3 regions of the Marinobacter sp. BSs20148 genome follow, and region 1 is predicted to be linked to each of the others. Evidence: predicted binding sites of a transcription regulator. Region 1 holds the regulator's gene; each other region holds the start of a gene.
The links. Region 1 encodes sigma-54, which starts transcription at its own class of promoters, with help from an activator protein. Its sites were predicted from a motif close to ANTGGCATNNANNTTGCTNT; they were not measured.
Positions count from the first base shown of each region.

Region 2: MRBBS_RS14285 (sigma 54-interacting transcriptional regulator) is a predicted target of sigma-54. The motif match lies at 3,747-3,766, and genes of this name have one in related genera.
Region 3: MRBBS_RS04210 (pilin) is a predicted target of sigma-54. The motif match lies at 6,951-6,970, and genes of this name have one in related genera.

Region 1 covers NC_018268.1:2,855,717-2,867,997, forward strand. Annotated here, with positions in the region: gene lptC (LPS export ABC transporter periplasmic protein LptC) at 1-604, shown strand, start outside; gene lptA (lipopolysaccharide transport periplasmic protein LptA) at 588-1,175, shown strand; gene lptB (LPS export ABC transporter ATP-binding protein) at 1,153-1,878, shown strand; gene MRBBS_RS12965 (RNA polymerase factor sigma-54) at 2,048-3,640, shown strand; gene hpf (ribosome hibernation promoting factor) at 3,684-3,983, shown strand; gene ptsN (PTS IIA-like nitrogen regulatory protein PtsN) at 4,069-4,536, shown strand; gene rapZ (RNase adapter RapZ) at 4,589-5,473, shown strand; gene MRBBS_RS12985 (HPr family phosphocarrier protein) at 5,481-5,750, shown strand; gene mgtE (magnesium transporter) at 5,812-7,173, shown strand; gene yjgA (ribosome biogenesis factor YjgA) at 7,257-7,781, shown strand; gene MRBBS_RS13000 (carbon-nitrogen hydrolase family protein) at 7,822-8,664, opposite strand; gene MRBBS_RS13005 (YhdP family protein) at 8,772-12,281, opposite strand, start outside.
Region 2 covers NC_018268.1:3,130,001-3,137,300, reverse strand. Annotated here, with positions in the region: gene MRBBS_RS18700 (hypothetical protein) at 1-762, shown strand, start outside; gene MRBBS_RS14290 (FKBP-type peptidyl-prolyl cis-trans isomerase) at 1,004-1,483, shown strand; gene MRBBS_RS20285 (hypothetical protein) at 1,496-1,630, shown strand; gene MRBBS_RS14285 (sigma 54-interacting transcriptional regulator) at 1,728-3,668, opposite strand; gene MRBBS_RS14275 (ABC transporter substrate-binding protein) at 4,046-5,473, shown strand; gene ntrB (nitrate ABC transporter permease) at 5,476-6,303, shown strand; gene MRBBS_RS14265 (ABC transporter ATP-binding protein) at 6,358-7,248, shown strand; gene cynS (cyanase) at 7,276-7,300, shown strand, end outside.
Region 3 covers NC_018268.1:923,557-935,837, forward strand. Annotated here, with positions in the region: gene yacG (DNA gyrase inhibitor YacG) at 109-306, opposite strand; gene tsaA (tRNA (N6-threonylcarbamoyladenosine(37)-N6)-methyltransferase TrmO) at 380-1,147, opposite strand; gene MRBBS_RS04185 (hypothetical protein) at 1,153-2,262, opposite strand; gene coaE (dephospho-CoA kinase) at 2,234-2,842, opposite strand; gene MRBBS_RS04195 (prepilin peptidase) at 2,899-3,774, opposite strand; gene MRBBS_RS04200 (type II secretion system F family protein) at 3,778-4,998, opposite strand; gene pilB (type IV-A pilus assembly ATPase PilB) at 5,001-6,716, opposite strand; gene MRBBS_RS04210 (pilin) at 7,022-7,489, shown strand; gene MRBBS_RS04215 (sulfatase-like hydrolase/transferase) at 7,629-9,065, shown strand; gene MRBBS_RS04220 (serine hydrolase domain-containing protein) at 9,333-10,541, shown strand; gene MRBBS_RS04225 (pilin) at 10,675-11,109, shown strand; gene MRBBS_RS04230 (antibiotic biosynthesis monooxygenase family protein) at 11,390-11,707, shown strand; gene MRBBS_RS04235 (hypothetical protein) at 11,728-11,994, opposite strand; gene MRBBS_RS04240 (DUF2784 domain-containing protein) at 12,077-12,281, shown strand, end outside.

The sequences.
Region 1 (12,281 bases):
AGGCGGCGGCCTGCTTGCTGCGCTGTTGCCGGAACAACGCCCCAGGTGGCAAACGATGGCCCTTCTGGCCACGTTCATTGCCACCGCTGCCCTGCTGTGGCACAGCGACAACGAAGTGCCAACGCCAACACAAGACAGCGAACTGCGCGGTGACCGCGAGCCCGACAGCTTTGTGGTGGACGCCCTGTACACTTCTTACGACGAACAAGGCACCGTCAAAATCCAGTTTGTCAGCCCTCGCATTGAGCAGTTTGAGGCCAACGGATACGCCATCATGGCCGAACCGCAGGCCACAATCCAAGGCCAGCCCGGTTCAGAACCCTGGCAGCTTACGGCCAAACACGGCAAACTGCGCGACGGCAACAGCCAGCTGGAGCTTGAGGGTGATGTGCGCGTTGTCCGACAGATTGGTGAGCGCAGCGCCACCTTGAGCACGACCAGATTGACGCTGGATAACCGCACGAATATGGCGTACACCGATGCCCCCGTCGAAATCGTTGACGCCACCGGCACCACCCACGCCACGGGCATGAAAGCCTGGCTCAATGAACGTATTCTGGAACTTGATTCCCAGGTGGAAGGACGCTATGAAACTGGCAACTGAACGTAACGCATCCTTTTGGCGCCGAGCACCAGGCTTGGGTATGAGGCTGGGCATTAGCGTCGGGCTGGCGGCCTTACTCGTTAGCACGCCAGGCTTGGCCTTTGATCTTGATTCCAACATCCCCATCAACGTGGCCGCCAATTCAGCAAGGCTTGACGATGCCAAAGGCGTTGCAACCTACACCGGCGATGTTGAACTGGTGCAAGGCGATACCAAGCTGTTTGCTCAAGAGGTGGTGCTCTACCGCGACATAAATGGGCTTAACCGCATTGAAGCCACCGGCACCCCGGCCCATTACGTTCAGCCCACGGCCAACGGAAAAGGGGAAACCGACGCAAAAGCCCTTACCATAACCTGGTCTGCTGCCGAGAAGCAGCTGACCTTTGAACGCGACGCAGTGATCAGGCAAACTGGCAATATTTTTCGCGGTGAACTGATTCTTTACGATACCGTGAACCGCGTCGTCACTGCCCAAGGCAGCATCGAAGCAGGCTCCGGGTCAGGCCGGGTAGAAATGACAATCCAGCCGCGCAGCACGCAGGAGTCCGATGGCCGTTCTCAGAGCCAGTAATCTGGCAAAAAGCTACAAACAGAAAAAAGTGGTGATTGACGTTTCGCTGGAAATTCGCAGCGGCGAAATCGTCGGACTGCTAGGCCCTAATGGTGCCGGCAAAACCACCTGCTTTTACATGATTGTGGGGCTGGTGCAGGCCGACCACGGCCGCATTACGATCGATAACCAGGACATCACCCCGCTGCCGATGCACGGCCGTGCCCGCAAAGGCATTGGCTATCTGCCCCAGGAAGCCTCGGTGTTCCGCAAACTTAGCGTGCGCGACAATATCATGGCCATTCTGGAAACCCGCAAAGGTATGAAACGGGCGGAACGCGACGCGAAGTTAGAGGAATTGCTAGCCGAGTTTCACATCAATCACATCCGCGACAGTATGGGTATGGCACTGTCTGGGGGCGAGCGTCGCCGGGTAGAAATTGCTCGCGCTCTGGCTATGGAGCCCGCTTTTATTCTGTTGGACGAACCCTTCGCCGGGGTCGACCCAATCTCGGTTAGCGACATCAAGCAAATCATTCGCCACCTGCGCGACAAAGGCATAGGCGTATTGATCACCGACCACAACGTGCGCGATACGCTGGACATCTGCGAAAACGCCTACATTGTATCCGGCGGCCATATTATTGCTTCCGGCAGCTCCGCTGAAATTTTTGCCAATCAACAAGTCAAAGAGGTCTACCTAGGCAACGAATTCCGGTTGTAATGAACCTTAGAAGTGGGTTTGCGATGACATCGCCACAGGTGAATCGGTTGATTCCCCGGCGAACTCTAGTAGACTCGGCAGAGAACTTGCTTGTGAACGCAAACCCCGGTTAGCCAACCTTTTTTAGTGGCTGCCACGCGCCAACCGATCGAGTAATGGATTTCCAAGAATGGTAATGAAAGCTTCTTTGCAGCTCAAGCTGGGCCAGAGCCTGACCATGACGCCCCAGCTCCAGCAGGCGATTCGCCTGTTACAGCTTTCTACCCTCGACTTGCAACAAGAAATCCAGCAGGCGCTGGAATCCAACCCCATGTTGGAAGCACCGGAAGACGACGATCACGGCGACGAGGAATCCACGCACGCGGACACGAACAACGATCAAAACACGGACTCCAGTGCAGACGATCGTGGGATAGATAGTGGGATAAATAGCGGGGTGGACGGCACCGCTGAAAGCGCAGCAGAGACATCTTCAGACACCAGCAAAGACTGGGACGAAAACGAAAACGGTCCCGACTGGGCCAGCGAAAATGAAATACCCGATACCTTGCCAGACGACCTGCCGGTAGATACGGCCTGGGACGACGTGTACCAATCTGCGCCGGCGCCGGCCAGCAGTAATGGCGACGATAACGACTACGATTTTGAAACCCGCAACTCGCCCACTGAAACCCTGCGCGATCACCTGGAGTGGCAGCTAAACCTGACCACCATGACGGAACGCGACCGCGCCGTTGCTCACGCCCTGATGGACGCTGTTGACGAACGCGGCTACCTGACCAGCTCGCTGGCCGAGATTTATACCGGCCTGCAGGACGAGCATGACGACGACCCTCTGGAACTGGATGAACTGGAAGCGGTACTACGACGCCTGCAGTTTTTTGACCCACCCGGTGTGTTTGGTCGCGACTTGCAGGAATGCCTTCTAATCCAGCTGAACCAGATGCCACCAGACACCCCTTGGGTTTCTCAGGCGCGCATGGTCATCACCCACTACATCAGCCTGCTGGGCAACCGTGACTACGCCCAACTGCTGCGCCGTAGCCGCCTCAAAGAAGACCAGCTAAAACAGGTACTGGCGCTGATTACCAGCCTGAACCCGCGCCCCGGCAATGTGATTGACCAAACCGAACCGGACTACGTAATTCCAGACGTGATTGTGTACAAGCGCAACGAGCGCTGGCGGGTAGAGTTGAACCCAGAAATTGCACCGCGCATTCGTGTCAATGCCAGCTATGCTTCATTGATAAAGCGTGCCGATAGCAGCGCTGACAACACCTACATGCGGGATCAGTTACAAGAGGCTAAATGGTTCATCAAAAGTCTGCAAAGCCGCAACGAAACGCTGCTAAAAGTGGCTACCCGTATTGTGGAATACCAACAGGGTTTTCTAGACCAGGGGGAAGAAGCTATGAAGCCGCTGATCCTTTCGGAAATCGCCCAAGCCGTAGAAATGCATGAATCTACCATCTCCCGGGTAACCACCCAGAAGTTCATGCACACACCTCGCGGCATTTTTGAGCTCAAATATTTTTTCTCAAGCCATGTCAGTACCGATGCTGGCGGAGAATGTTCTTCAACCGCCATCCGCGCCATGATAAAAAAACTGATAGCCGTCGAAACCTCCAAAAAACCGTTGAGCGACAGCAAGATTGCCGCCATGCTTGGGGAACAGGGAATCCAAGTGGCGCGGCGTACCGTGGCCAAATACCGGGAGGCACTGCAAATACCTCCATCGAACGAAAGAAAGCGACTGGTGTAGCAACACCGACCTAACAACACCCATGCGATAGCAGGAGAAGCCTATGCAACTCAATATTTCTGGCCATCATGTCGAACTGACCGAAGCACTCAAAGAGTACGTGAACGAAAAGTTCCAGCGCCTGGAGCGCCACTTCGACCAGATAAGTAACACCAATGTGACTCTACAGGTGGAAAAATTGCGCCAGATAGCCGAAGCTACCGTAAATATTAGTGGTGGCGAATTGCACGCTAAGGCAGAAAGCGAAGACATGTACGCAGCTATTGACGCTCTGGTGGACAAACTGGACCGCCAGATTCTCAAGCACAAAGAAAAGCAAGTATCCCGGATGCACGGTAACTAACACCGGATACAACGCGTAAACGCTTCACGCGCTGCGGCATGGCACCATGCCGCAGCCTTTTTTTTAATGGAAGTACCGTCGACCCATGAGCGAGACATCCCTGACAATAGAAACCATCCTTGCCCCGGAACTGACACTTTGCAACGTGCCAGCGTCCAGCAAGAAAAGGGTTCTTGAGTTTATTGCAGAGCAGATTCACCTGCATAACGCCACCTTGGGCGACACTCAGATATTCAGCAATCTGATTGCCCGCGAGCGCCTGGGGTCCACCGGGATCGGCCAGGGCATCGCCATTCCTCACTGCCGCCTGGAAGGCCTGGAGCACGTTATTGGCCTGCTCGTCACCCTTAGCGAGAGCGTGGACTTCGATGCAATTGACAACCAGCCGGTAGATTTGGTGTTTGCTCTGGTTGTACCAAAAGAAGCCACCAGCGAGCATCTTGAGCTGCTTAGTCAGCTTGCAGAAAAATTCAACGATCGGGCTTTTTGTGACCGCCTGCGCCAGTCGGAAGATGCCATTACCCTATTTCAGCGCATGACCTCCGGACGCTAGTCTGTCTTGGCCTGATCCACTTCGACCGTTCGCAATCAAAGGGTTATTGACGATGAAACTGATTATTGTTAGCGGCCGTTCCGGATCGGGTAAAAGTACCGCCTTGCACGTTCTTGAAGATCTGGGTTTTTACTGCATCGACAACCTACCCATTGGCCTGCTGTTCCCGCTGACCAGAGAAGCGGCCGCACAAGAGCCCGCCGGCCGCCTGCACAAAATGGCGGTGAGCATAGACGCGCGCAACCTGTCCGGTGAGCTGGCCAATTTCGAAGATATTCACCGACGCCTGAAGGACACAGGCATCAGTGCTGAAATCATATTTTTAGACGCCGACGAGCAATCTCTACTGCAACGCTTTCATGCTACCCGACGCAAGCACCCACTGAGCGACGATCACACGTCATTGCGCGAAGCCATCAGCTCGGAAAAAAAACTGCTGGAACCCTTGTCGAATCTGGCTGACCTTTACATCAACACCACTGGCATGGGCATGTACGATTTGCGGGACATGGTCAAACAGCGGGTGGTCGGCCGCAAAGACCAAGAACTGGCGCTGCTGTTCCAGTCATTCGGTTTCAAGCACGGCGTACCGGTTGATTCAGACTACGTATTTGACGTGCGTTGCCTGCCCAATCCCCACTGGGACACCTCTCTGCGCAAGTTTACCGGCATGGACCAACCGGTGATCAAGTTTTTGGAAAACGAACCCATGAGCGCAAAAATGGTGCAGGAAATCATCGCTTTTCTGACCTCGTGGCTACCGGCATTTGCCGACAGCAACCGCAGCTACATGACTATTTCCATTGGCTGCACCGGCGGCCAGCATCGCTCGGTTTACGTCTGCGAGCAAATGGGCGCCCACTTCCGCCAGCACAGCAATAACGTGCAAGTACGTCACTCCGAACTACTGCACCTGAAAACCGTACAGGACGCCTGATTCAACCATGATCCGCCGCCAGCTGTTTATCATCAACAAACTGGGTCTGCACGCCCGCGCAACGGCCAAACTGGTGGCCACAGCGTCTGCCCACCAAAGCAAGGTCAGAATCGCTGGAAAAGGCCGTGAAGTGGATGCAAAAAACATCATGCAGGTAATGATGCTGGCCGCCAGCCAGGGCACGGAAGTTGAACTGATTGCCGACGGTGAAGACGAGCAACAGGCCATTATCGCGCTGACAGAACTGATCAATGATTACTTTGGCGAGGGCGAGTAGTCGCTCACGCAGCGCCTGCAAGTCCGCTATAATACAGCCGTTTTCTGACCGCGGATAAGCCATGACCGATATTCTGGAAAAAAGCCAGGCACGCCAGCGACTTCGCTCATTAGGCGAAGCGCTGGACAGTGGCGCCCTGAAACAAGTCGCACGCATCCTCAATGGCGGCCTCAGCCCCAGTGATATCGCCCACCTGCTGGAATCATCGCCCCCGCGGCAACGGTCGCTGCTGTGGAATCTGGTCGACAAACAACTTGAAGGCGAAGTCCTTCAGTATCTAAACGAAGACATTCGGGGCGATTTCCTAAGCAAATTCAGCGCTCAGGAGCTGGCTGATCTGATTGAAGACTTTGAGTCGGACGATCTGGCCGACTTGCTTCAACAGCTCCCCGACACGGTGATTCAGGAAGTTCTGAACACCATGGACGAACAAGACCGCCAGCGTGTGGAGGAGGTACTGTCGTACCCCGAAGACACCGCCGGCGGTTTAATGAACACCGACACCATTACGGTGCGCCCGGACATCAGCATTGACGTGGTGCTGCGTTATCTGCGCCGCCACCGCACCCTGCCACCCATGACCGACAGCCTGATTGTGGTCAGCCGTCGCGATGAATTTATCGGCATGCTCCCGGTTACTTCCTTGCTAGTATCGAACCCTGCCGCCACCGTGCGTGAAGTGATGGACACCGATATTGAGCCCATCCCTGTGACTTTGTCAGATACCAAGGTTGCCATCCTGTTTGAGCGCTATGACCTGATCTCGGCGCCGGTGGTCGCCGAAAATGGCAAACTGCTGGGCCGCATCACCATCGATGACGTGGTCGATGTTATCCGCGAGGATGCTGATCACTCGCTGATGCGGATGGCGGGTTTGGATGACGATGAAGATACCTTTGCGCCGGTATGGAAAACCTCGCGCAGGCGCGCGGTTTGGCTGGGCATTAATTTAATGACCGCGTTTATCGCCTCTGGCGTGATCGGTCTGTTTGAAGAGACCATCACCAAGGTTGTGGCACTGGCGGTGCTGATGCCCATTGTGGCCAGTATGGGCGGCATTGCCGGCAGCCAGACCCTGACACTGGTCATCCGCGGTATGGCCGTTGGTCAGATCAGCAGCGCCAATGTAGGCTGGTTGTTAAACCGCGAGTTTCTGGTGAGTGTAATGAACGGCGTGCTCTGGGCGTTGGTGGTGGCCGGCGCGGCGACCCTGTGGTTCGGGGACATTATGCTGGGCGCTATTATTGCCGCAGCTCTGGTGATAAACCTTGTCGCTGCAGCCCTGGTGGGCACCGTGTTACCGTTGTTTCTGAAGTCGCGTAATATTGACCCTGCACTGGCCGGCGGTGTGATCCTAACCACCGTCACCGACGTTGTCGGGTTTGTGTCCTTTCTGGGCCTGGCGACTCTTTTTTATGCCTGAGCTTTTTACATCTCGATGCTCTTTACATCTAACTAAATTTTTACATCTGAATAGCTTTTTACACCTAAGTAACCGGTAATCTAATGATTGATCATAACGAAGAAGAGTTTGAATACGACGGCCCCAGCAAGTCCCAGCTCAAGCGCGAGATGCACGCGCTGCAAAGCATGGGCAAGCAAATGCTGGAGCTAAACCATGAGCAGCTCGATAGCCTGCAAATCAGCGACACGCTGCGCCGCGCCATCGACGAATCGGTCCGCATTCGCCAAAACGAAGCCAAGCGCCGGCACCTGCAATACATTGGCAAGATCATCCGTCAGGAGCCTGACCCCGAAGCACTGCAGGCCGCTATCACCGCGTTCTCCGCGGGCAGTGTAGAGCACACACGCCGCCATCACCTGGCTGAACGCTGGCGCGACCGTATCATCACCGAGGGCGATAGCATTATTGGCGAGTTTTTGAGCCACTGCCCGGATTCGGATATCCAGCATTTGCGCAATTTGGCACGAAATGCCCGCAATGAAGTGCAGAAGCCGCAAAGCGCCAGCCACGGCCGAAAACTGTTCCGCTACCTGCGCGAGTGCATTGACGCCAACGAGCAAATGTAAGCCGTTACGCAAGCGGTTCCAACCGCTTGCGTAACGGCCGTTACAGGCGGCGATGACTCCATACCGGCATTTGCTGGCGCAGCTGATCCAGCCAGTGTTTGTCCAAAGCTGCGGTCACCATCCCGGGGCCGTCCTCGTTGACCTCAGCCAGTACACTGCCCCAGGGGTCGCAAATCAGACTGTGGCCGTAGGTGCGGCGCTGACTGCTGTTGTGCCCGCCTTGCCCGGCCGCCACTACGTATAGCTGATTTTCAATGGCACGCGCCCTAATCAGCGCGTGCCAGTGGGCATTTCCGGTTTTCCAGGTAAAGGCGCTGGGCAGGCATACCCAGTCAGCGCCTTTATCACGCAGCGCGCGGAACAGCTCCGGAAAGCGAAGGTCATAACAAACCGCCAGTCCCAGGCGCCCGGCTGGCGTGTCCACGGTGACCACCTGGTCCCCCGCTTCGAAGGTATCCGACTCGCGGTATTGGCCGTGAGCATCGTCCACCTGGGCATCAAACAGGTGGATTTTGTCATAGCGCGCCACTTCGTCGCCCCGGTCATTGAACACCAGGCAACTGGCTCGCACCCGATCAGCAATGACCGACCCATCCGGGCGCAGAGCCAACGGCAATGAACCGCCTACAATCCAAACCTTCAGGGTTTTCGCCTGTTGTGCTAGAAAAGTTCGAATAATGCTTTCGCTACCAGCCTCCTGCTGCCCGCAGGGAAGCATTTGGTCGCTGGCCAGCACTGCGAAGTTTTCCGGCAGCACCGCCACCTTTACGCCCGCCTCCGCAGCCTTCTGTAAAAGTGCCGCAGCAGCGTTCAGGTTATCCTGAAGTTGGTGCCCACTGACCATTTGCAGAGCCGCCACAAGCGCCGGGGATTGCTGTGTCATCACCACACTCCTTAATTGTTATCGCCAAATAACGTAATTGTTACTGACACGCACCTTACTCCTGTGCACATGACCAACGCGATTATGAACCCGAACCGCAGCAGGGTTCAGTTACCTGCGCCGAACACACCCTGCAAGTTGGTTTTGGGCTCGTCCCAAGTACCAGATACTTTATAACTGGCACTGGTCAGCTTGCTTAACGGATCGCCCAGTATTTTATCCAGTACAAAAAGAGCACCTCCAATTGGCGCTCCTGCCCCCAATAGCAACGCCGCCAAAGGCAAATTCTGAGTTAGCGGCACCACCACGACCAACCGCATGTCCAGGCTCTCAGAAGCCATATCGGTGGTGCCGCTGAGTTTAAAGGCGCCAGAAGGACCCACAATTTGCAGTTCGGGGTTCAGGGTTAGCAGCCCATTAGCAATCTGCGCCTTGCCGGAAAGCGCATCAAACGCTACGCCGCGTTCATACAAATCGGAGAAATCCAACTGCAGCCTACGCCACAGGGTATCGGTGTTCAGCAGGTTGAACACACGAAACAGCTGAGCGCTGTTGTTTTGTTGCAAAATCACACCGTCTTCCAGGGTCATACTGATATCGCCGCTCAGCTGCTTGAGCCCGAACTGGTCCGGGCGACCTGGCCATTCCAGCGCTAGCTCAATATTGGTCGCAAGGTTCTCAAGAGGTACATCCGCACCAAACAACCCACCAAGTTCCGCCAGTTGCCCCCCCGTAACGCTACCTTTAAAACGGCTAACCTGATTTTGCCCTTGCAACAGCCAGTTGAATTCACCCGCCAGCGCCAGGGATTCCAGTTTGCCCTCAATGGACTCGATGCTTACGCCACCAGCCTGGGGGCGCAGCAAGAATGACCATTGCCCCAGTGGCTCGCCGGCCAGGGCGAGCTGAGCTATGCGAACATTCGCGGAAGGCCAGTCTTGGGGCCGCAGTTCGGCCGCAGCGCCTGAGTCAACGCTCGCCGCTGCACTGGGTGCTGGGTCCTGCGAATCGTTACGAGGCAAGTTCAGGTGTTGTAAATCCACCGTCAACTCAGAGCCGTCGTTCGGAACCTCTATGCGCCCGCTGACCAGGTCTGAGTCCAATCGCACTGTCCATTGCTTGTCCAGATCCAGAGCACTGATGTTTATATCACTTAATCGACTGCTACCAAGCTGAAGGTAATCCACACGGGCATCAAACCCGGTGTCCAGTGAACGCACATAGCCATGACCACGATTTTCCCAATTCACTCCAAATGCCACGCCGTCTTTTACTGACGAATCCAGAGTCAGGCGTAAAGGCGCGGTCTCGGTCGTCGCTTTTTCGAGCGACCCTGGCCAGTCTATAGCCAGCCCGCGTAAGTCTGAATACAGTTCCAACTCCGGCGGACTAGCCGCCATAAGAACCAGATCAGCGCTGTAGGTTAACGCTCCACTGATGCCGTAACTGGCGTCAGTGCCTACACCCACTAATTGCCTCAGGGCTTCAGCACCCAACTGGCCACTCTGGGTAACGGTTACCCCGTCCGGTTCGTTACTGGCGAAACCTATGGTGACAGGCTGGCCCTCAAACACGCCCTGCATCGGAGCGCCGCTGAAACCCTGTTTACTGCGATACCGGGCCTGCCCGCGAATCTGCGTCCATTTCAGGCCTGAAGGCAGATGTTGCAAACCAACATCGCTGGCCGCCACCAGGGCATCCACTGAAAATTGCCGGGGCTGATTTAAGGGTAAGCGCAAAGCCAGATTTAAATCTGCACTGCCGGTAAACGAAATCTGACTTAGACCGTCGCCGACAACCTCTCCCAGTGGGCTGTCCTTCATCCACAGGTCAACGGCTTTCGCGGGCACTTGAGCCGCTATGTTAACGCTCACCACGGGGCTTTCGTTATCAGTCACCAGCCGCACGGTGCTCGGCCTAAGTTGCAAGCCACCGCTATTTGCCTGTTCTACACTGACCACCGCCGAGCCGTTATGAACTTCCACCCGGCCGCGGGCGCCGGTCACCGCCGGCCACTTTGAGTCATAGCGCAAAATGGCGTCTTCAAACTGGTACCACATAGCCGACATAAACGACTCCGCTGGCGCCCCAGCGCCAATCTGGCCGTGGCCGTAATAAGCGCCAGAGGAAATCCCGCCGGCCTCAATGGCGGTCGTCAACCATTTATAGAGCTCCGGTGCTACGGCGTACTCTGGCACCAGGTCCGCAATCATTGCAGCGTCACCGTTCTCAATCTGTACCTGCAAACCCAGATTGTCATCGCCGTGCTGATCCAGGCGCAGATCAAAACCACCAATTAACTCGGTCTGCTCACCAAAACCGAGGCGCATGCCTTCAGAAAAAACCCGTATCAGAGCACCGTCAATCTGCCAGGCTACCAGGGCTTTGAAGCGGGGAAACTGCCAGCGTGCCGAAAACAGTTCAGGAAACTCTATTTCTACCGGCTGCTCTGCGGCATAGGTATCCACGTAGCCGCCACGGCGGTCAACGTAAATGTGCCCTTGCACATGGCTGGCAGCCGGCGCGCCGTTGTGTGCGTTAACTTTGACATCGCGCAGCCGGGCGCTGAGCTGAAAATCGGCTGGGTCCGCATGGGGTATGTCCAACCTCACAGCATCCAGAAAGCCTGCGGGTTTGTAGTCGTCCAACGCCGCTCGGGCAAGCTGCGGCAATGCCGCCACAAGCCGGCGCAATGGCCGCAGGGGGAGCGCATCAGCCACGAATCTTAAACCAGCGGATTCAGTACCGGCCTCGGCAGAACTGCTGGGCAGCGTTGTTAGTCGTGCGCTGAATGGCGACACCTGATCGCCGTTCCAACGCCATTGCAACTGCCGCAGGTGCCATTCACCGATGCCGCCGGGCGTTTGCTCGTCGCGGCGCCATCCAAAGCGAGCGCGAATGTCTTCCAGCGGAGCCAGCGACATGGCGCCGACACCCAATTGCAAGTAAGGAGTGCGCAAAGTTCCGTTGACCTGCTCCAACTGGCCGTCACGAAAGCTGAGCCAGGCCTGGCCGCCCACATCAAAGCCTTCTACCCGCATATCACGCCAGCGATAGTCGTCGATCAAACCATCAAAAAGGCGCCCGGAAGCAACGTCTACGTATAGTTGACCGGTGAACTGACCCAACAGAAAGCGCCGGCCTACCAGGCGAAAACTGGCCAATTGCTGATTGGTGCCGGCTTGCATGGCGCGGCCGGAAGCGCGGAAAAGACCGCGCTGATAAAGCAGATCAAGTTGCGGAATGTCCAGTTGACGCAGGTTTCCACTGCTGTCGGTAACGGCTAGCTGAATGCGTGTGATGCGGACAAAAGGTTTTGAAAGCCAGCGTTCGGCCAAAGCGACCAAGCGTTGCAACGAATTGTCGCTAACCTCAATACCGCTGCCGGCAAGGACCACCTGGCCAGCCACTTTCTGGCGCAGGGTCAGATCCAGGCCGTCAGCCTCGAACTTTTCCAGCACCAGGCGCAAACGCAACACCGAGGCCAGAAAATCCACCCGCATTCGCAGATGTCTCAGGTAGGCCAAAGGCTCGTCCAGGCCGGTTTCTGTGACTATCACATCTTTTGCACTGAATTCCGGGTTTAGCCAATACCAGCGCGCTGACAGTTCAGCAAT
Region 2 (7,300 bases), 270 kb from region 1:
GCAACCCCGGTCGTGCTCGGGTTGGCATTGTGTGTGTTGTTCCCGTTATTTTTTATCGGAGGACCAGAATGGACGTCGGGGCCATTCCATCGGTCGGCGTGGAATCTTGGCCATCTCCTATTTTTCGGCCTGGTAGTCTTCACTTGGCAGGCGGTTTTTGGTGTCGGCGGACGGCGACAGTGGCTGCTGTTAAGTGCCGGAGTGTTCCTGGTGGGAGGGATCATCGAGCTGTTGCAAGATGGTCTGGGGCGGGAGGCCGACTGGCAGGATGTGTTCCGTAATATGCTGGGGGCCTGGCTGGTAATGATTTGGCGCCAGCCATCCCGGTCGGTTGCGCAGTGGCTCCCAGCAGCTGGGCTCTGGCCGCTGCGGGCGTTGCTGACTACCATTTTGGTATTTCAGATTGTTCCAGTGGCCGAGGTCGGCTTTCAGCAGTACCGGATGGCTCGACAACTGCCAGTGGTGTTCGAGCTTTATAACCCTGATGCCGTGCCGATTGCGATGACACTTCGAATAAACGATGCTGTCCATGAGCGCAGTGGCAATGCCTTCAACGACCGCTTCAATACTAGGTTAGTAGTTGAGCCAGGCTGGAATAACTACCGTATCGATTTGTCCAAAGTTGAATCAGCTCCTGCAGCCCGTCAGATGAATATGGCGGATCTCAAACGGTTGGGCTTTTTTGCGTCCGGTTTGGCAGCGCCACGAAGTGTGTTTTTGAGAGATCTTCGATTGAGCAGAGCTACATCAGAAATCCGTTAGCCCACTAAATTGTCAAGATAGAGTGGCTCGGCTGCTGAATGCTATGCTGAGTAGGAAGAGTAAACAGTTTTTAGGTGTGCTGGCGCGGAGGGGTGCCGTGGTCAGGTTTTGCATTTTGCTTCTGTCTTGTCCTTTCGTTGTAATCGCCTTGGTTTATTTCATCGCAATTCGAGCCATCACGGAAGGAATCAGCGCCGCCGCTGGTTATAATGACGTACTTTGAATCTTCACAGAGAACTCTATGCCAATCGAAAAGAATCAGGTGGTCTTGTTTCACTACAGTGTCAGCGATGACCAAAGCAAGGTTGTTGAAAACTCCCGTGGCGGCGAGCCGAACGTCTACTTGCATGGCCACGGTGGCATTATCCGGGGCCTGGAAGAAGCCCTGCAAGGTCGCGACGCTGGCGAAAGTTTCAGTGTCACCATCACGTCGGAAAAAGCCTACGGCCCGCGCAAAGCCGATTCCATACAACGTGTGCCGATCAAGCACTTGATCGGTGCCAAACGCTGGAAGCGGGGCATGGTCGCGCAGGTAAAAACCGAGCAGGGCCAGCGCCACGTGATCGTTGTTAAGGTTGGCCTCAAGTTTGCTGATATCGACAACAACCATCCGATGGCCGGTAAAACCCTGACCTTTGATGTCGACATCATCGAGGTACGTGCCGCCAGTCCGGAAGAGATAGCCCACGGTCACGCGCATGGGCCGGGTGGGCATCATTGAAGGGAGACAAGCTTGGTCACTTTTGTGATTTACGCCATCTGGTTTGGTGTGGCTTTGAACCTCGCCGCTCTGGCTCAGCGTGACGATGTGAGTGCCACGATAACGCCTTCGTTTGCGGCGAGCTTGCCTTGGCAAATATCCGGATAGATCTCTGCCAGACCACTCAAGCCTTCCACTGTCCTTTGATTGAAACTATTTTTTTGGACTGCATTGTGCGTGCGTAAGCCGGATCATCCGACCAGTTTCAGGCGTTGGATTCCGGCGGCGTTGTTTTGAAGCGTGCCGGGTTGATGTTGAGCTTTTTGAGTCTCGACGACAAAGTCGTTGGCTTCATACCAACCATTGCAGCTGCGCCGTCAGCACCAGAAACTCGCCCGGCGGTGGCCGTGAGCGCCCGAACCAGATTATTCCTCTCCAGGGTCTGGATGTCTTTGTCCGTCATGACTTCAGTGCCTGAATGGCGTGCTGGCGGTTGCTCGTCTTCAGGCGCTGATAATCCACCCTGATCCCGGCCCGTCAGATCAAAATCCAGATATCGGTCAGCGGTGATCACCTGGCGCTCGATGACGTTCTCGAGCTCTCTGACGTTACCGGGCCAGTGATAGGCTTTAAGGGTCTCAACGTCCGAGATCCGAAGGGTCAGGTGAGGGCGATTGAACCGCACGCAGGCCCGCTCAAGAAACTCCTGAGCAAGAAGCGGAATGTCTTCGATGCGCTGCCGGAGAGGAACCGATTCGATGGGGAACACGTTGAGCCGGAAGTAGAGGTCTTCCCGAAACTGTTTTTCTCTAACCTCGGTTTTCAGATCCCTGTTGGTCGCGGCTATGACTCGAACGCTGACGGACCGGGTGTGGTTCTCGCCCACCCGCTCAAATTGCTGGTCCTGAAGCACCCGCAAGAGCTTGCCCTGCAGCTCGAGGGGAATCTCACCCACTTCATCTAGGAACAGGGTGCCGCCGTCCGCCAGTTCAAAGCGTCCGACGCGATCGCTGACGGCACCGGTAAACGCACCTCTGGTGTGGCCGAAAAACTCACTTTCAAACAGGTCTTTTGGAATCGCCGCACAGTTGACTCGAATCAGCGGTCGGTCCCGGCGGTCGCTGGCCTGATGAATGGCTCGCGCAATCAACTCTTTTCCAGTGCCGGATTCGCCGGTGATCAGCACGTTGGCATCGGTGGGCGCCACCAGCCCGATCCTGCGCATAATGCTTTTAAGGGCATCGCTTTGCCCGACAATCTCGTGGAAATGATACTCCCCACTCAGCTCCTCTTGTAGATACGCGTTCTCGATTTCCAGTTTGTGTTTCAGGCTTTCGACTTCCTCGAGGGCTTGATGAAGTTCCTGCTGCGCTTCTTTGCGCTGGGACACGTCACGGAAAACCACCACAGCGCCTACCGGATGACCTCCGTCCATAATCGGCGTGCTGGTGTATTCGACTGGAAAGCCTGAGCCGTCTTTGCGCCAGAACCAGTCCTCGTCGATGCTGTGAACACTACCATCCCGGAACGCAGCGTAAATCGGACAGTCCTTGAGCGGAAATAGCGAGCCGTCCTCGTGGGAGTGGTGAACGACGCGATGAATGACTCGCCCCATTAGCTCGTCGCCCCGCCACCCCAGCATGCGTTCGCCTGCAGGGTTCAAAAAGGTTGTCCTGCCTTCCGCGTCGACGCCATAAATGCCTTCACCCACCGCATGTAAAATGAGCTGGTTTGCCCGCTCCATATCCTTGAACAACTCTGCGACGCGTCGCCACTCCAGCAGGCCACCCCGGTGGTAGTGATTGGTTTCGTGGCGCTCCCGGAGCGTGCGCAGCAGCTGCCAGTCGCGCAGCAGCAACAGTACCTGCTGCTCTTCAGCCTCTCCGGCTCTGGCTGCGGAGATCTCAAGCTCTACTGTGCGGCCGTTTCGATGTTTCAAATGGAAGTCGCGGCTCCAGGCGGTACCTCTGAACAGGGTTTCTTGGGTGAAGGCAATCAGCAGCGGGCGCTGACCGTCAAACAGGCGTGTGCAGGATGTGCCTGTCAGGTTGCCCCGTTTGGTGCCGAGCATACGGGCAAAGGAACTGTTCACCGTAATGATGACATCTCTAGCAGCATCAACCAGCAACGCAGGTTCTGGCAGGTGATCAACCCAATGAACATCCGGGGGGGGGTATGACAGGGCGAGGGGGTGGGACGATGACATGCTGGCTCCTGAATCTCAGAGTAAAGGCGATGGCGACTTGCACAGCAATGTCCAATGTGAATTTGCAATGCCAAAACTGATTCAAGACTCGTGCCACTTCACGAAAACTCGTGAATATGGTCACGAAAAGTCGTTAGAAACGAAATTTCGTGAATTTATGTTTGCGATGATTTTTTGAAAAGTATAATAAAAACAGTGTTTTAATCTAATTTATGAACTTGGCGCGAACCATGCATTCCTGACATCCAGCCGATCGTGGACAGGAGATCGAAAACATCTGATCTGATTGCCCTGTAGCTACAGCGCACCTTGAAGGTGCAGACGAACGCACAGCAGGCGCTGAAAAAGTGCCTACACCAGTTTTGGGAGAGAATTCGATGACGATCAAGAGCCTTGGAAATCCATTCGACGGGGATAAATCCCTGACTCACTCGAAGCAATGCGGTTGCCCTAAGTGTAAGAGCACTGATACGAGAGCCAATGTTGACGTTAAATCACCGATTCTGACCGGCCGCGCTCAACAAGATCTCGTGGCTGACGGTAATGATTCTGAAGCGATGCTGGATCGCGCTATTGAAAGCGCTGTGGTGCGGTCTGTGTTCGGCCATAACGACCACAGCCGTCGCAGCTTTATGAAGATGATGGGCGCCGGCAGCGCCGCTGCATTAATTGCTAGCGTGTTCCCGATGGAAAAGGCTAAGGCAGCCGTGAAGGAGTCCATGGGCAAGCTTGAGAAGTCCAAGCTGAATGTCGGCTTTGTTCCGATTACCTGCGCCACTCCGATCATCATGGCTTCCCCGCTCGGTTTTTATGAAAAATATGGCCTCGACGTCACCATCACCAAGACGGCTGGCTGGGCAGTGGCAAGGGACAAGTCCCTGGCTGGAGAATACGACGCGTCGCACATGCTTACACCCATGCCCCTCGCGATGAGCATGGGTGTCGGATCGACCCCGGAGCCCTACATCATGCCGGCCGTGGAAAACATCAACGGCCAGGCCATCGTGCTGCATAACGATCACAAGGACAAACGCGATCCCAAACAGTGGAAAGGCTTCAAATTTGGTGTTCCATTTGAATACTCGATGCACAACTTCCTGCTGCGTTACTACCTGGCAGAGAACGGCATCGATCCCGACAAAGATGTTCAGATTCGAGTGGTTCCGCCACCCGAGATGGTTGCCAACCTCCGTGCGGGTAACCTCGATGGCTACCTCTCACCAGATCCTTTCAACCAGCGTGCGGTGTGGGAAAAAGTCGGCTTCATTCACATGCTGACCAAAGACATCTGGGACGGTCACCCTTGCTGTGCCTTTGCCTGCAGCCAGAAGTTTGCGACTCAGAACCCGAACACCTACGGCGCTCTGCTGCGCGCCATCCTGGACGCCACTCAGTATTCGAACAATCACGATAACCGCAAGGAAATTGCAGCGGCTATCGCACCCAAGAATTACTTGAATCAGCCGGTTCAGGTCATTGAACAGGTGTTGACAGGCTATTACGCCGATGGCCTTGGCGAGATCAAGAACGTGCCGGATCGCATCGACTTCGATCCGTTCCCCTGGCACTCCATGGGCGTATGGATTCTGACCCAGATGAAGCGTTGGGGTTATGTGGAAGGCGACCTGGACTATAAGGGCATTGCCGAGCAGGTTTACCTAGCGGGTGAGACTGGCAAGATAATGGCCGAAATGGGCATGCCCGTCCCGGACAATACCTATAAAAAGCACGTCATCATGGGTAAGACCTTTGATCCTGACAAAGCTGAAGAGTACACCCGAAGCTTTGCCATCGGGAGAGTTTAACCGTGGCTTCGCTGAACGTCAGAGCGGCATTGCTGTCGATCTCGTTTCTCATTCTGGTGCTGGGCTTGTGGGAGATGTCGACCCAGCCGCCGAAAGCCCAGGGAAACATGACCGAGTATGAAATGTTGATGGGTGGTGTGGAACAGGAATCTCGTGTTCCGCCACCTTCAGCGGTTATTAAACTCGCATGGGAGGAGTTATCTGACCCTTTCTACGATGCGGGTCCGAATGACAAGGGCATCGGTATCCAGTTGGCCTACTCGGTCTCCCGGGTACTGGCAGGGTTTGTGGCAGCCATGGCGATTGCCTTGCCTGTCGGCTTTCTGATCGGCATGTCGCCGCTGATGTATAAGGCATTGAATCCTTATATTCAGTTGCTCAGGCCGATCTCACCGCTGGCATGGATGCCGTTGGCCCTTTTCATCATTCAGGATTCGAATGCCTCGGCCATCTTTGTGATCTTTATCTGTTCCATCTGGCCCATGCTTCTGAACACGGCCTTTGGCGTCGCCAATGTCCGGCAGGACTGGATCAACGTGGCGCGGACCCATGAACTGGGCAACATACGAACCGCACTGACAGTTATTCTGCCGGCCGCGGCGCCTACGATCCTGACGGGCATGCGCATCTCTATTGGTATTGCGTGGCTGGTTATCGTGGCAGCCGAAATGTTGGTGGGTGGTACAGGCATCGGTTACTACGTCTGGAACGAGTGGAACAATCTGGATCTGACCGCCGTTATCTTCTCGATTGTGATGATCGGTATCGTCGGCATGATTCTGGATATGGTGCTCGGCAAGGCCCAGAAGCTAGCGGAATACACAGAGTGAGGAGTCCGGCGCCGCTTCCCGGCGCCGGATTAATCCTCCGGATGGAGACCTGTTATGAATAAGTCATTTCTAGAAGTCGACGGTCTGTCCAAAGTTTATCCGGACGGCCAGGGCGGCGGACTGACTGTTTTTGAGGATATTAGTTTCGCTCTCGAAAAAGGCGAGTTCGTCTGCATCATCGGTCACTCGGGATGCGGCAAATCGACGATTCTAAACGTTCTGGCCGGTCTGGATGAGGCGACCTCCGGCAACATTGTCATGAACGGAAAGGAAGTAAAGGGACCAAGTCTGGATCGCGGCGTGGTGTTTCAGAATTACAGTCTGCTGCCTTGGAAAACCACGCTCAAAAACATTGTGTTTGCGGTCCGGGCGCGCTGGCCTTCCTGGTCTAAAGAGCAGGTTCGTGAACACAGTGAGCGATATCTTAAAATGGTCGGTCTGGACCACGCTCTGGAGCGCAAGCCCTCGCAGCTGTCCGGTGGTATGCGTCAGCGGGTGAGTATTGCCCGCGCGTTTGCGACGCAACCGGACCTGCTGCTGCTGGACGAGCCGTTTGGTGCGCTGGACGCGCTGACCCGTGGTGTGATTCAGGATGAGCTGGTGAAGATTTGGGAAAACACTCGCCAGACCGTATTTATGATCACTCACGATGTGGACGAGGCCATTCTACTGTCCGATCGCATCTTCTTGATGTCCAACGGACCCAACGCACGAATCGCCGAAAGTGTGAAAGTGGATATGCCGCATCCGCGGGCCCGTTCGACGATTTTCCAGAATCCGGCCTACCACAAAACCCGTGATTATCTGGTGGATTATCTGGTGAACCGTAGCGGTTCGGCGCTGCCTGATGCGGATGGTAAGCCGAAGTTTGTGGAGCCTGCAAAAAGCAGTGGCGCGCAGGCTGAAAGAAAAACTGAATCTGCCGCCCGAGCGGCGAATGCCTGATAGCAACTGTCAAACGAGGACATGATTATGATGACCAAAGAACTGATGACCG
Region 3 (12,281 bases), 1.9 Mb from region 1:
ACTTAAAAGCCCGTAACCGCCAGGTATAAACGGTCAGCACAATCCGCATTTTTTGCGGCTGATTTTAAAATGTCTAAACATAGACGGAAACGGGTGTAAATCGAACGCTCAGTGCTGGGTGTCGTCTTCCAACTGGTCCAGTTGGTCCAGGTCTTCCGAGCTTACATTCTGTGCCGGTACCCGGTATTCCTCATTGGCCCAGGCGCCCAGGTCAATCAACTTGCAGCGGTGCGAACAGAATGGGCGCTCTGGATTGGCATCGGTCCATTCCACGGCTTTATGGCAGGTGGGGCATTCAACGTTCATGGCAACCTATAGAATCATGGGTGAGAGAAATCTATCTAATCATTTGTAAAATAAGAAACCGGGCGAAAGCAGTTTAACAAACCGTCAGCACTTCCACACGGCTGCCTGTTTCGTCGGTTACAAATCGGAAACGCACATTGACATCGTACAGATGCGCGCCGTAAATCCTTTCTTCTTCGCGGCCGCGGCGAAACGAAGGCCGCGGATCGTAACTCACCACATCTTCAATTAGCGCGGCGAAATCCGGATATTTTTGTAGGGAGCTCTTTGAAGAAGGCCCTGCACAAAGCTCGCCCAGCTGCTGTTGTGCCTCGGGCAAAAACACCACCGGCAAGCGCTCCAGCGGTGCCTCCTCGGCCCAACCCAGATGCGCGCCGCTTATCTCGTCTGCAAATGGTAGATACGGTTTGATGTCCAGAATGGGCGTGCCTTCAATCAAATCGTGATCGCTGATTTGTAACACCAGCTTGCCTTGCTTGCGCACCAGCCCGCGGTTACGCACTGCCGAAAGGCCCAGGCTGTTGGGGCGAAACGGCGAACGGCTGGCAAACACCCCAATCTTGCGGTTGCCTCCCAAACGGGGTGGCCGCACCACCGGCCGCCACTCGGCTCGCACCGCCTGATGAAACTGAAACGTCAGCCATAAATGGCTGGCGCTCTCCAAACCGCGAAAAGCGTCCTCGCGGTCAAACGGCGGCTGAATCAATAAGTCGGCGTGGGCATGGCGGGTTAAGCCCGGCTGCCGCGGCACGCCGAACTTGTCGGCAAAGCAGGAGCGAGTGATGGCAATCGGAGTCAGAGTCAGTGCTTCAGTGGCATCTTTTTCGTTATGGCGAGGCATAAGGGTTAGTTGCGTCGAACAATGTTGCCAGAAAAATACATCTCCAGCCGCAAAACCAGCGAGCTATCGTCTTTAAACGAATTGTCTCGTGCAAACTGCAGTGCAGGAATAACCTCTCCGAACAACCAATCGCCGTACATACGATAGCGCCAGGTAATGTCGGCAAAGGCTTCCGTGGTCCGCCAACTGGGCTGGCTTTCACCCAGTACACCAATACGGGGCGTAAGCACCGCACGGTTATTCATCCGTTTGCTTACACTGAACACTTGGGCCGCCACAAACTCCCTGTCACTGTGCACCCACTCCAGCTCGGATGAGTTTATAAACTCCCAGCCCTTACCTAAATCGTGCCGCGCCTCAAACCAGCTGCGCGAACCCCAGCCGTTTTGATGGTAATAATAAAAACGCTGTTGAGCCAGCAAGCCCCAGTCGCCAGATGGCTGCCAGTTCTTGCGCACTGTGGCGCGCCAGAAAGCATCGGGGGGTAAGTGCAGGCGCGCGCCAAAATCATTGGAGAAATTAATCGAGTCACCCACCTGGCCCAAAAACCGGAGAGCACCCGTGGTACCGGTTGAAGAGCGTTCCGGTTCCGTAAGCTGACGGTCGCGCTGTCGCTCTGCCAGCGGAATCAGCTCTTCGCTTTCGCTTTCAATGACCAGTCTCAGCTTTTTGCGGGCGGTGGGTATGTCCAACCGAAAGCGCGCCTCTGGCTCAAAATTCAGCACGGTACCGGCACGGGTTTCGGTGGCAAAGCTTAGGCGCAAATAACTTTCGTTCAACGGTAGGCTATGACTTTCGCCGGACAGGGTTCGGTCTGCCCACTGCCCCAGCTGTCCCATACGCTCCCCCTGAGTGCGCTCCTGCAACAGCACCCAGTTGCTGAAGTTCAGCCAATAAGAGTCTTCCGGCTCGGCCCAGTAGTCCTCTGGGGCGAAGTCGTAAAAGTTGCTGGGTAACGCCTGCGGGGCAAGGTGCTGGGGAATAGATCGTTGGTGAAATTGTATTGAGGGTTCCAGTGCACAGGCTGCAGGCGCTGTAAGTACTGCAGCAATAGTAAAGAAACCAGCACCAAACACTTGGCGCCGGTTAATGGCCAAATTCCACCAGCAGCGCATTGTGGGCGTCTCGCACCTGTTGGCGCACGTTGTCTTTGGTGCCGCCGTTATCAATAATCAGGTCGGCCTTTTCAAGCCGCTGCTGGCGCGGAATCTGTGCGGCAATGATGCGTTCAACCTGGTCCCGTGGGTTGTTGTCCCGCGCCATGGTGCGCTGTATTTGCACGCTCTCTGGGCTGTCTATAACAATTACTCGCTCGGTCATGGTGTGCTGAACCGTTTCAAACAGCAGCGGCGACACGAGCAATACGTAAGGCAAGTTGTAGTCTTCGGGCTTTAACTGGCGTTCCAAATCCGCGTGGATAATGGGGTGTATCAACGCTTCCAGCCACCGACGCTCGTCGGCGTTGTCAAACACCAGCTTACGCAAAGCTGCGCGATTCAGCGCGCCACCAGACATCAGAATGTCGTGACCAAAATGCTCGGCAATCAGCTCCAGCGCTCGGGTGCCGGGTTCTACCGCCTGGCGGGCGACATCGTCTGCGTCTATCCAATGCACGCCAAAGGCGCCAAAGAGGCTGGCAACCATCGATTTTCCTGATCCAATACCACCGGTCAGCCCCACAATTTTGGGTGCCATACGCGCGCCTACTCCTTTTGTAACCAAGCCTATATAACCAGACTTATAACCCAAGCCTATACACCAAGAAAGCGGAACCACACACTCACAATTTCATCACCAAACCATAAGCACAGCAAGCCGGCTGTGGCTAAATAAGGCCCAAATGGCATGGGTACCTCTCGGCCTTGCTGTTTGAACACCATCAAGGCTATACCAACGGCTGCGCCCACAACAGAGGATAACAGAATAACCGCCGGCAATAACGTCCAACCCAGCCAGGCGCCCAACGCTGCCAGCAGCTTGAAATCGCCGTAGCCCATGCCTTCCTTGCCGGTAACCAGTTTGAACAGCCAGTAAACTGACCAGAGAGCCAGGTAGCCCACTATGGCGCCCCAGAATGCTTCGTCAAAAGGCACCAGCTGGCCAAAGTAATTCACCATCAGCCCTAACCAAAGCAGGGGCAGGGTTATGGAGTCTGGCAGCAGTTGAGTATCAAAATCAATCATCGTCAGCGCCACCAGCGCCCACACCAGCAATAACGCCCAAAGCGCCGCAGGCGTTGGTCCCAGCAGGTACACGGTAAGTACTGAGAACACCGCTGTCGTTAACTCAATAATCGGGTAGCGCGCTGAAATCGGTTCGCTGCAATTGGCGCATTTGCCTTTCAGCACCAGGTAGCTGATGACCGGTACATTCTGCCAGGCGCGAATACCGTGGCCGCAGTGGGGGCAGGTAGACGCTGGCTTTGACAGGCTCAACACCTTCGCCGGTTCCCGCTTGGCCCCCGGCACTTCCAGCAGCTCTTCACACTGGCAGCGCCACTCCTGCTGCATCATCGCCGGCAGGCGAAAAATAACGACGTTCAGAAAACTGCCGATGCACAAAGACACAAATGCAACCATGGTGTAAAGCAACCAGGGTGTATCCAGAAGAATGCTTAAATCAACCATGAATTACCCAACAACCTGGCCCATTTGGAAGATCGGCAGGTACATGGCGATAATCAAACCACCCACCAGCACGCCCAACACCGACATGATCATTGGCTCCATCAGCGCAGTCAGGTTGTCTACCATGTCATCCACTACGGCTTCGTAGTGCTCGGCCACTTTTTCCAGCATTTCGTCCAGATTACCAGATTCCTCGCCAATCGCCGTCAGCTGAACCGCCATCACCGGAAACACGTCCTGCGCCCGCATAGAGGCTTGAAGCTGGGTGCCGCCGGAAACGTCATTGCGAATGCGCATGATGGCATCGCGATAAACCGCGTTGCCGGTAGCGCCCGCAACGGATTCAAGAGCATCTACAAGGGGAACACCGGCTGCGAACGTTGTTGATAACACCCGGCCAAACTTCGCGACGGCAGATTTGTCCAGAATTTCACCCATAACCGGCACTTTCAGCACATATTTGTCGACAATGTCTGAAAACTTCTGTGACCGCCGTTTTGACTCTTTGAATAAAACAATGGTGCCGACAATGCCTAGTAGCACTACGAACCACCATGTCTGCATCCATTCTGACAGGCGAACCACCATCTGGGTAAACACTGGCAGCTCTGCACCAAACCCGTTAAAAAGCGATTCAAATTGCGGAACTACTTTTACCAGCAATATGGCTGTTACCACGATCGCAACTACCACAACGGCGATCGGGTAAGTCATTGCTTTTTTTACTTTTTTCTTCAGAATTTCTGTTTTTTCCATATAAGTGGCGATACGGTCGAGCATTTTCTCGAGCGCACCGGCCTTTTCGCCGGAATCCACCAGGTTGCAGTACAAGTCGTCAAATTGGCGGGGGTGTTTACGCAACGATCCGGCGAAGCTGTTACCAGAAGCAATGTCGTTCCGAACCGACATCACCAGTTCCTGTAGGCCTTTGTTTTCCAATCCATCGGCCACAATGTCAAAGCTTTGCACCAGGGGTACACCGGCTTTCATCATGGTGGCCAGTTGTCGGGTGAGCATGGCAATGTCAAAGGGAGTGATTTTTTTGCTGCCACCGAACAACGGCTTGGATTTCTTTTTCACCTTGTCTGGAACTATGCCTTGCTTGCGTAACTGGGCTTTGGCCAAAGCCACGCTTACGCCAGACAGCTCACCCTTGGCTTTGTTGCCGCGGCGATCTTTGCCTTCCCATACATAGGATTCTAGTTTATTCGCTTTTTGGGCCATGCTTAATCCTTGGTCACGCGGTTGGCTTCTTCAAGGCTGGTCAAACCCTCAATCACCTTTAACAGGGCGGATTGGCGCAGGGTCCGAAAGCCTTCAGCCTGAGCTGCTTTTGCAATCTTGATAGAACTGGCTTCTTCCATAATCATGTTGGCCAGCTGCTCGGTTACTTTCACCACCTCGTAAATGCCGACGCGGCCTTTATACCCATTAGTGCATTTATCACAGCCCTTCGGGTGGTACAACGTGAACCCGGTTGCAATTTGTTCAGTTGAGAACCCTTCGGCTAAAAGGACGTCTTTCGGGATGCTTCCAGCCTGTTTGCAGCTGCAAAGTCGCCGGCCCAGGCGCTGGGCAATAATCAGGCTAACAGATGTGGCAATGTTAAACGCCGGCACGCCCATGTTCATCATGCGGGTTAAGGTTTCGGCGGCGCTGTTGGTGTGCAACGTGGACAACACAAGGTGACCGGTTTGTGCCGCTTTGATGGCAATGTTAGCGGTTTCCAGGTCCCGAATCTCGCCCACCATGATAACGTCAGGGTCTTGCCGCAAAAACGCTCTTAGCGCTTCGGCAAAGCCAAGCCCTACCTTGTTGTTCACGTTGACCTGATTTACGCCTTCCAGGTTAATTTCCGCCGGGTCTTCCGCCGTGGAAATATTGCGCTCGTCAGTGTTTAGAATATTCAAGCCAGTATACAACGATACGGTTTTACCGGAACCGGTGGGGCCCGTCACCAGAATCATACCTTGGGGCTGCGCCAGGGCGTCCATATACAGCTTCTTCTGATCTTCTTCATACCCAAGCGCATCAATGCCCAGCTTGGCTTGGCTGGGGTCCAGAATTCGCAGTACGATTTTTTCCCCCCACAGCGTGGGCAGTGTGTTCACCCGAAAGTCGATGGCCTTGGTTTTGGATAACCTCATCTTTATGCGGCCGTCTTGTGGCAAACGTCGCTCGGAAATGTCCAACTGTGCCATGATCTTTATTCGCGCAGATATTTTCGGTGCCAGCTTTATAGAGGGTCGCGACATTTCTTTCAAAATGCCGTCGGTGCGAAAGCGTACGCGGTAAGTTTTCTCGTAAGGTTCAAAGTGAACGTCTGACGAGCCTCCGCGAATGGCATCCAGCAGCATCTTATTCACATACTTCACGATGGGCGCATCGTCTATTTCTGCAACTACAACGGCGCCGTCATCCTCGTTTCCATCCGCGCCTTCTGTTTCTATACCTTCAAGGTCTGTATCACCCAAGTCGCCCATGGAGCTTTCACTGGACGCCAGGTGCTTTTCGATAGCTGCGCGCAGCTTGGCGTCGTCCACCAGAATCGCATCGGTACTTAAGCCGGTGTTGAACTTGATCTCGTCCAGAGCCTGAATGTTGGTGGGGTCGCTCACCGCAATAAACAGCCGGTTGCCACGCTTATAAAGAGGCAGGGCGTTGTGCTTGCGCAGCAGTTTTTCGTCCACCAGCTTGTCTGGCATCGCCTCTGGCAAAAACGCATCCAGGTCCAGCACTGAAATACCAAACTCCATAGCCGCCGAAAACGCCAACGCCGAGCTGTTTGCCAGCTTGTGCTGTGTCAGGTAGGTGATCAGCGGAATACGGTTCTGAGAAGCCTGAAAAAAGGCGTCTTTGGCCGCGGATTCATCCAGCAGGCCGTCGCTTACAAAGCGCCGTGCCAGACCCGTTAAGGTGATGTTGCTTGTGTTTGTTGTCATAGATTAGGGCGCTGCAGCCTGATGGTTGGGGTGCGAGTAATGACGAAGGTTGAGTTTAGATGGGTGTGGGCGGTTTGGGAAGGCTGGGGTGGGGCAGGCTATGCAGGTTGGTAGTGACAAAAATTGTCAGGTTTTGACGCGGAGTGGTGGGGTTTTTGTATTCTGACCAATGAGTGTCAGTTCATGAAAGGCAGTAATGAGCTGATTTTGTTTAATATTTTATGAAATGTGATAATTGGCACGGCTTCTGCATTGTGTTGGTCAGGGTATAAAGAGTTTCAATCGATAACGACGAAGGTGGTTTTATGAGAAATATGCAAATGAAACATGGTCAGCAGGGTTTTACACTGATCGAACTGATGATTGTTGTCGCTATTATTGGTATTTTGGCGGCGATTGCAATTCCGCAGTATCAGGATTATATCGCTCGCTCGCAGGTTTCTCGCGTAATGAGTGAAACTGGTTCGATCCGAACCGCAGTAGAAAACTGCATGATGAATGGTATTGTAGAGGCCGACTGCAATTTTGGTTGGACTGATAGCAATCTGCTTGGTGTCAACCTTCAAGGGGACGGCAGTGCTGCAGGTCTGGTTGCAACAATCGGAACAGATAATACTGCCAGTCTTGCCGCAACCTTCGGTGGTAATTCCTCCTCGGCTATTAGTACCAATACGCTTACTTGGGCTCGCGATGACGAAGGATCATGGTCGTGCAGCACTACCGCTGTAGCGAAGTATCAGCCAGCAGGTTGTGGAACTCTCGGAGGCAGCTGATCAATTTTCTCGTCAGAAGCGCCAATGAGAATTGGCGTTTTTTTTGGATCTCTTTACGCTAGCTTAGAGTTAACAGGTTGGCCTCACGGACCATTTTTCAGTATTAAGCATTCTAGTCATAAATAATTGGTGGAGAAGTATGGACGCTGAAATTAAGTCTGGAGACTTTTCTGGTCGAAGTTCTGTTCGTTTTATTCGACGATTATTTATCGATTCATTTTTTATCGTTATCCTCCCAAATATTTTTTTCTTTGCGACGGCAAATTACTTCTCGCTAAATCGCCCCTTGATAAATTTCGACTATGTAATAGTAGTTTTTCTATTTTTGTTGGGATATCGTGTTATTGGTTTAATTGCCGTAGTTGTTGCGTTCTTTTTTGACATTCTCTTTCTCCTTGGTCAAATATTACCTGTTCTCAGGGTCTTAGACGTTTTTTATCTGTTTAGTTTTATCGGCGTTACGCCTGTCGCTTACCAGATGCTATTTGCTATTGGGGCAGCTGCTCTCCTGATCAACGTGGTTGGGTTAATGCGTTTCTCTCGGCGCGGTATTGAAGTGCCAACGATGGTAGTGATAAATGCTGTCGTTTTTATTTATATATCTACGCTTTTCTTAGGTACCGAGTCTAACAATCGCATCTGGCGAGTCACGGAAGTGTCTCTGGTCTCGAGCCTGACTGTCCTGAATCTGGACCTGCGTCGCGCAGGTTTTATTGAAAATTTCAACGTGGATCCCAAACCTTTAAGCCCAGCGGCGTATGTTGGCAAAACACAAGCTTGGCTGGCAAAGCCCATTGAAATCCCAGACAAGGTTTTGCTCATCTTGAGTGAATCCTGGGGGGTCACGGACAAACCGATTCGTGATGCGTTGCTGAAACCTTTTGAGGGTATTCGTCAGGGGGTGAATGACTATCAAGCAGGGACGCTAGAATTCTCAGGTGTGACGGTTGAGGCAGAATTAAGAGAGCTGTGTGGGCTCACAACCAGTCACTTCAATCTGAGCAAGATAGAGAGCGGATTTGAGCGCTGCCTGCCTAACCTTCTCAAGGAGTCTGGTTATAAAACGGTGGGCATTCATGGCGCTGTTGGTTTGATGTACGACCGGGCTCTTTGGTACCCGAGGGCGGGGTTTGAGCAAACTTTATTTTTTGAAACGCAGGAGTGGGATCGTCGTTGCTACTCATTTCCCGGCGCTTGTGATTTTGAAATTGCCGCGGGGCTTAGTGGGATGTTTGCAGATGAGTCGAGAGTTTTTCTCTACTGGCTTACATTGAACTCTCACGCATTTTACGATGAACGGGATATCGTTTACGACGTGTTCGATTGTGGTATTCACGGCATTCCTCTTGAGTCTCAAACATGTCGAAACTTGAAGATACATGCTCAATACTTTTTCAGACTTGCGGAGGCACTTAGCGCCCCCGAATTTGATGGTTTCTCTGTACTTATTGTGGGTGACCATTCACCGCCGATTATGAATCGCGAAGAAAAGATGGCTTACTTTAAGGACGACTCGGTACCTTGGGTGAGCTTTGAGGTTGGTCAGTCTGCGGAAAAAGATGATGTTGCCCGTTAGAGCGATGCGATCTTCGAAAAGCCTATGCTTTTTATTAAAGGCGATTTTTCTATTTTCATTAACGTTGGCTTCTATCGCAGGTTCAAGTGTCAGTATTGAGCAAGTCTTTCCGGTTAAGCGTATTGCTCATGCTGTCGGCTCTGTAGACGAAATTTCGTGTCTGAATTCAATCGGAGATTCAATCGTGGACAGGCACGAAGGCGTGGCCCAATCATGGACAGGCACGAAGGCGTGGCCTGATGTCCGAAGGCCTAGAGGTTTTGACCGGTGGTCATAAATAGAAATAATGCACAGAAAAAATCTCGATCCAAAGATTTCTTTTTGATCTTTGCGCTAGTAACTCTCGTCACCGGTATTTCTCATTTTGTCATCACCAATCCTCTAGGGCCCTCACGGCTTTTTTATTATATAGAGGCTCCGTTAATTCAATGGAGCACTAGGTGTAGTTCGGGCGCTCCAGACTGGTTGTCAGGATTGCAGCGCTTTGCTACCCGCAATATGGGGGCACCTGCCAGTCAATTAGCTTTTATTACCCCGGAAGGACAACTGCACCATTGTGAAACGGGCTGGAAAGATAGCATTTTCGGGGACAAACCTTTGCAACCAGATACTCGGTTCCGTTTCGCCAGTACAACCAAAACCGTAAGCGCCATTGCAGTAATCGACCTTATTAATCAGGGAGCGCTATCACTTGATGATAAAATCGTTGATATACTGAGCCTTACTGATAATCTCAAGGATTCTAAGGTAGGTGATATTACTGTTGGCCATTTGTTGTCTCATAGGGCGGGATGGGACAGGAGGCTTACGCAAGATGCGATGTTCATGATGGATGTGAAGCCTTGGTGCCCTTACAGCCCAGAGACACTGACTCAAACCAGCTTACTTACTGCGCCTGGCGAAGCAGAGGCATACTCGAATGCTGGATACTGTCTGTTAGGTTTGGCTATTGAAAAGGCAACTGGCGAACCATTCAGAGAGTACATGAGTGAGCATTTTGCCTTTCCAGCCAGTTCACTCGCCTTTATCGACGGACCGTATATGGTCGATGAGGTCGTTTATGACACCCGGAATGAGAATTTTTATACCAAGAACTACTTTAAAAATTTCGATTTCAATGCACTCTCTTCGTCTGCAGGCCTTTCGGGAAGTGCCTCAGACTTGGCGATACTGGTAAAAAAATCTCTGGAAAACGGGCCGTTAACCATCCTAGATGGTGATATGAATAACACCTGCGACCCTTCGGTAATCCAGGAATGTTACGGCTTTGGGGTCTACCGCTACCAACTAACCCCTGAAACTATGCCGTTATTTATCCATGGAGGTAAATTGCCAGGAGCTACGTCTGCAGTCATTGTGGATCCGAGAGGAGGGGTGCTCGTTTGGCTTGGCGCAGGTGCTATTAGGCCAGGGAGTAGTTCGTTGCAAGAATTTTACGATTATATTCGGGAAGATCTTGTTCGATATTATCAGTAATCATTTGCTCTATGTTGTCATGCAAATAGAACGGACTGAATGAAAAGTTCTAAAAATAGAGGACACTTACTGAGGTGGTTGGCCTGAAGTTTGCCTAAAATTTACTATGTCTACTAATTGTGTCTCCTTAAATATGAAAAATAATAGCGGTTTTACTCTAATAGAGCTCATGATCGTGGTTGCCATTATTGGCATATTAGCCGCGATAGCTATCCCGTCATATCAAGGTTATGTCATAAAAGCGCAAGTAAACCGGGCTGTTAGCGAACTAGCTAGTTTTAAATCACCGTTCGAGGTGCAAGTGGCCTCAAGTTCTGGCGCATCAAATGATGATATTGGTTACAATCCCTCAAACCTCACTACTGGAACTGCTCTTGCCAATATCAGTATCATAAATGCTGACAGTTCTGGTCACATTGAGGTGACCATGGGTGACAAAGCGCACCCATTCCTGGCAGATGTGATCCTGAGATTTGAGCGCACAGCCGCTGGCGTATGGGAGTGTGTGGTAGATAGCAGCGCCGCTTCCAATTGGAAGGCGTCTTATATGCCGCCGGGATGCAGTTAAAAGGCTAGAGGGTGATCATGGACAGGCACAACGAATATATTGATTGATCAGATGCTTAAAAAGAAGGCCCGCGGATTCGTCCTTGGGCCTTTTTGCTGTTCTGCGTATAAGGGGCGTTATGGTCAGCCGGTGCAACGGCCTCGATTTGTCATGATCAGTGATCTTTCTTTATCCGTATTGCCAATCTGATCATGGATGCGAATCTGATCATGGACAGGCACAGCGCAATACGCGCAGTTTACTCATCGGAGTGGCATAGTCAGTACAAGGGGGATCGAGCATGAAATACATCTTCGAGATTCCTATCAAAGAAGGCTATACAGCCGAAGATTACGCGGAGGCGTGGCTGCGGGCGAGTGAGTTGATTCAGCGAGCGCCGGGCGCATGTGGTACGGAGTTGCACCGTATGATCGGGGATCCAGACAGGCTCATCGCTATTGCGCAATGGGAAAACAAGGCCAGCCGGGATGCGATGGAATTACAGCACAATCCTGACGTGGCTGAGATTGTCCGCAGTGCTGCGGCTTTCTGTGAAATCCGGCCCATTGGTGAGTTTGAAGACCCGGAACGGGTGGTTAACCCGTCTACTGGCCACTGAGCAGTTGATCATGGCTAGGTTCAAGCCGCTCTTCGCCGACGACAGCGATAATCGTTGTAGGTTGTTTCGAACTGCGTAGCTCGCTCGCACCAACGGTCTGGGTCGAGGTTGAGGCGCTTTAAAATCGGCAGCATGTTCTCTTCAATAGTGCCGCGCTTGTCTTCACGTGCGATGCGCCCGGTGTAATCAACCAGCGTAAGGTAATCCTCGAACCCGAATAGAATGCCGCGTTGGAAGCCTTTACGGATATCGGATACGCTGACTTGCTGTGTTCGTGGTTTTGGCATAATTGACTCCCTGTCATTTTGGCTTATACCGTTGGCATGTTTGTACGGTGCTGTATAAATAACTGCATATCTAGTTTTGACCTTGGACAGCCACACAGGCCCCCAAACAGGCGCATTAGGAGGCTTTATCGACTTCAGTACGCTGTATTCTTTTGCCGCTGACGCGATACTTATCACGCATGTATTGTTCGTGGCTTTTGTCGTTTTCGGGTTGATGCTGGTTTATGCAGGCTTTTTTCTGAAGTGGCAGTGGGTGAGGAATGTGTGGTTCCGTAGCGTGCACCTGG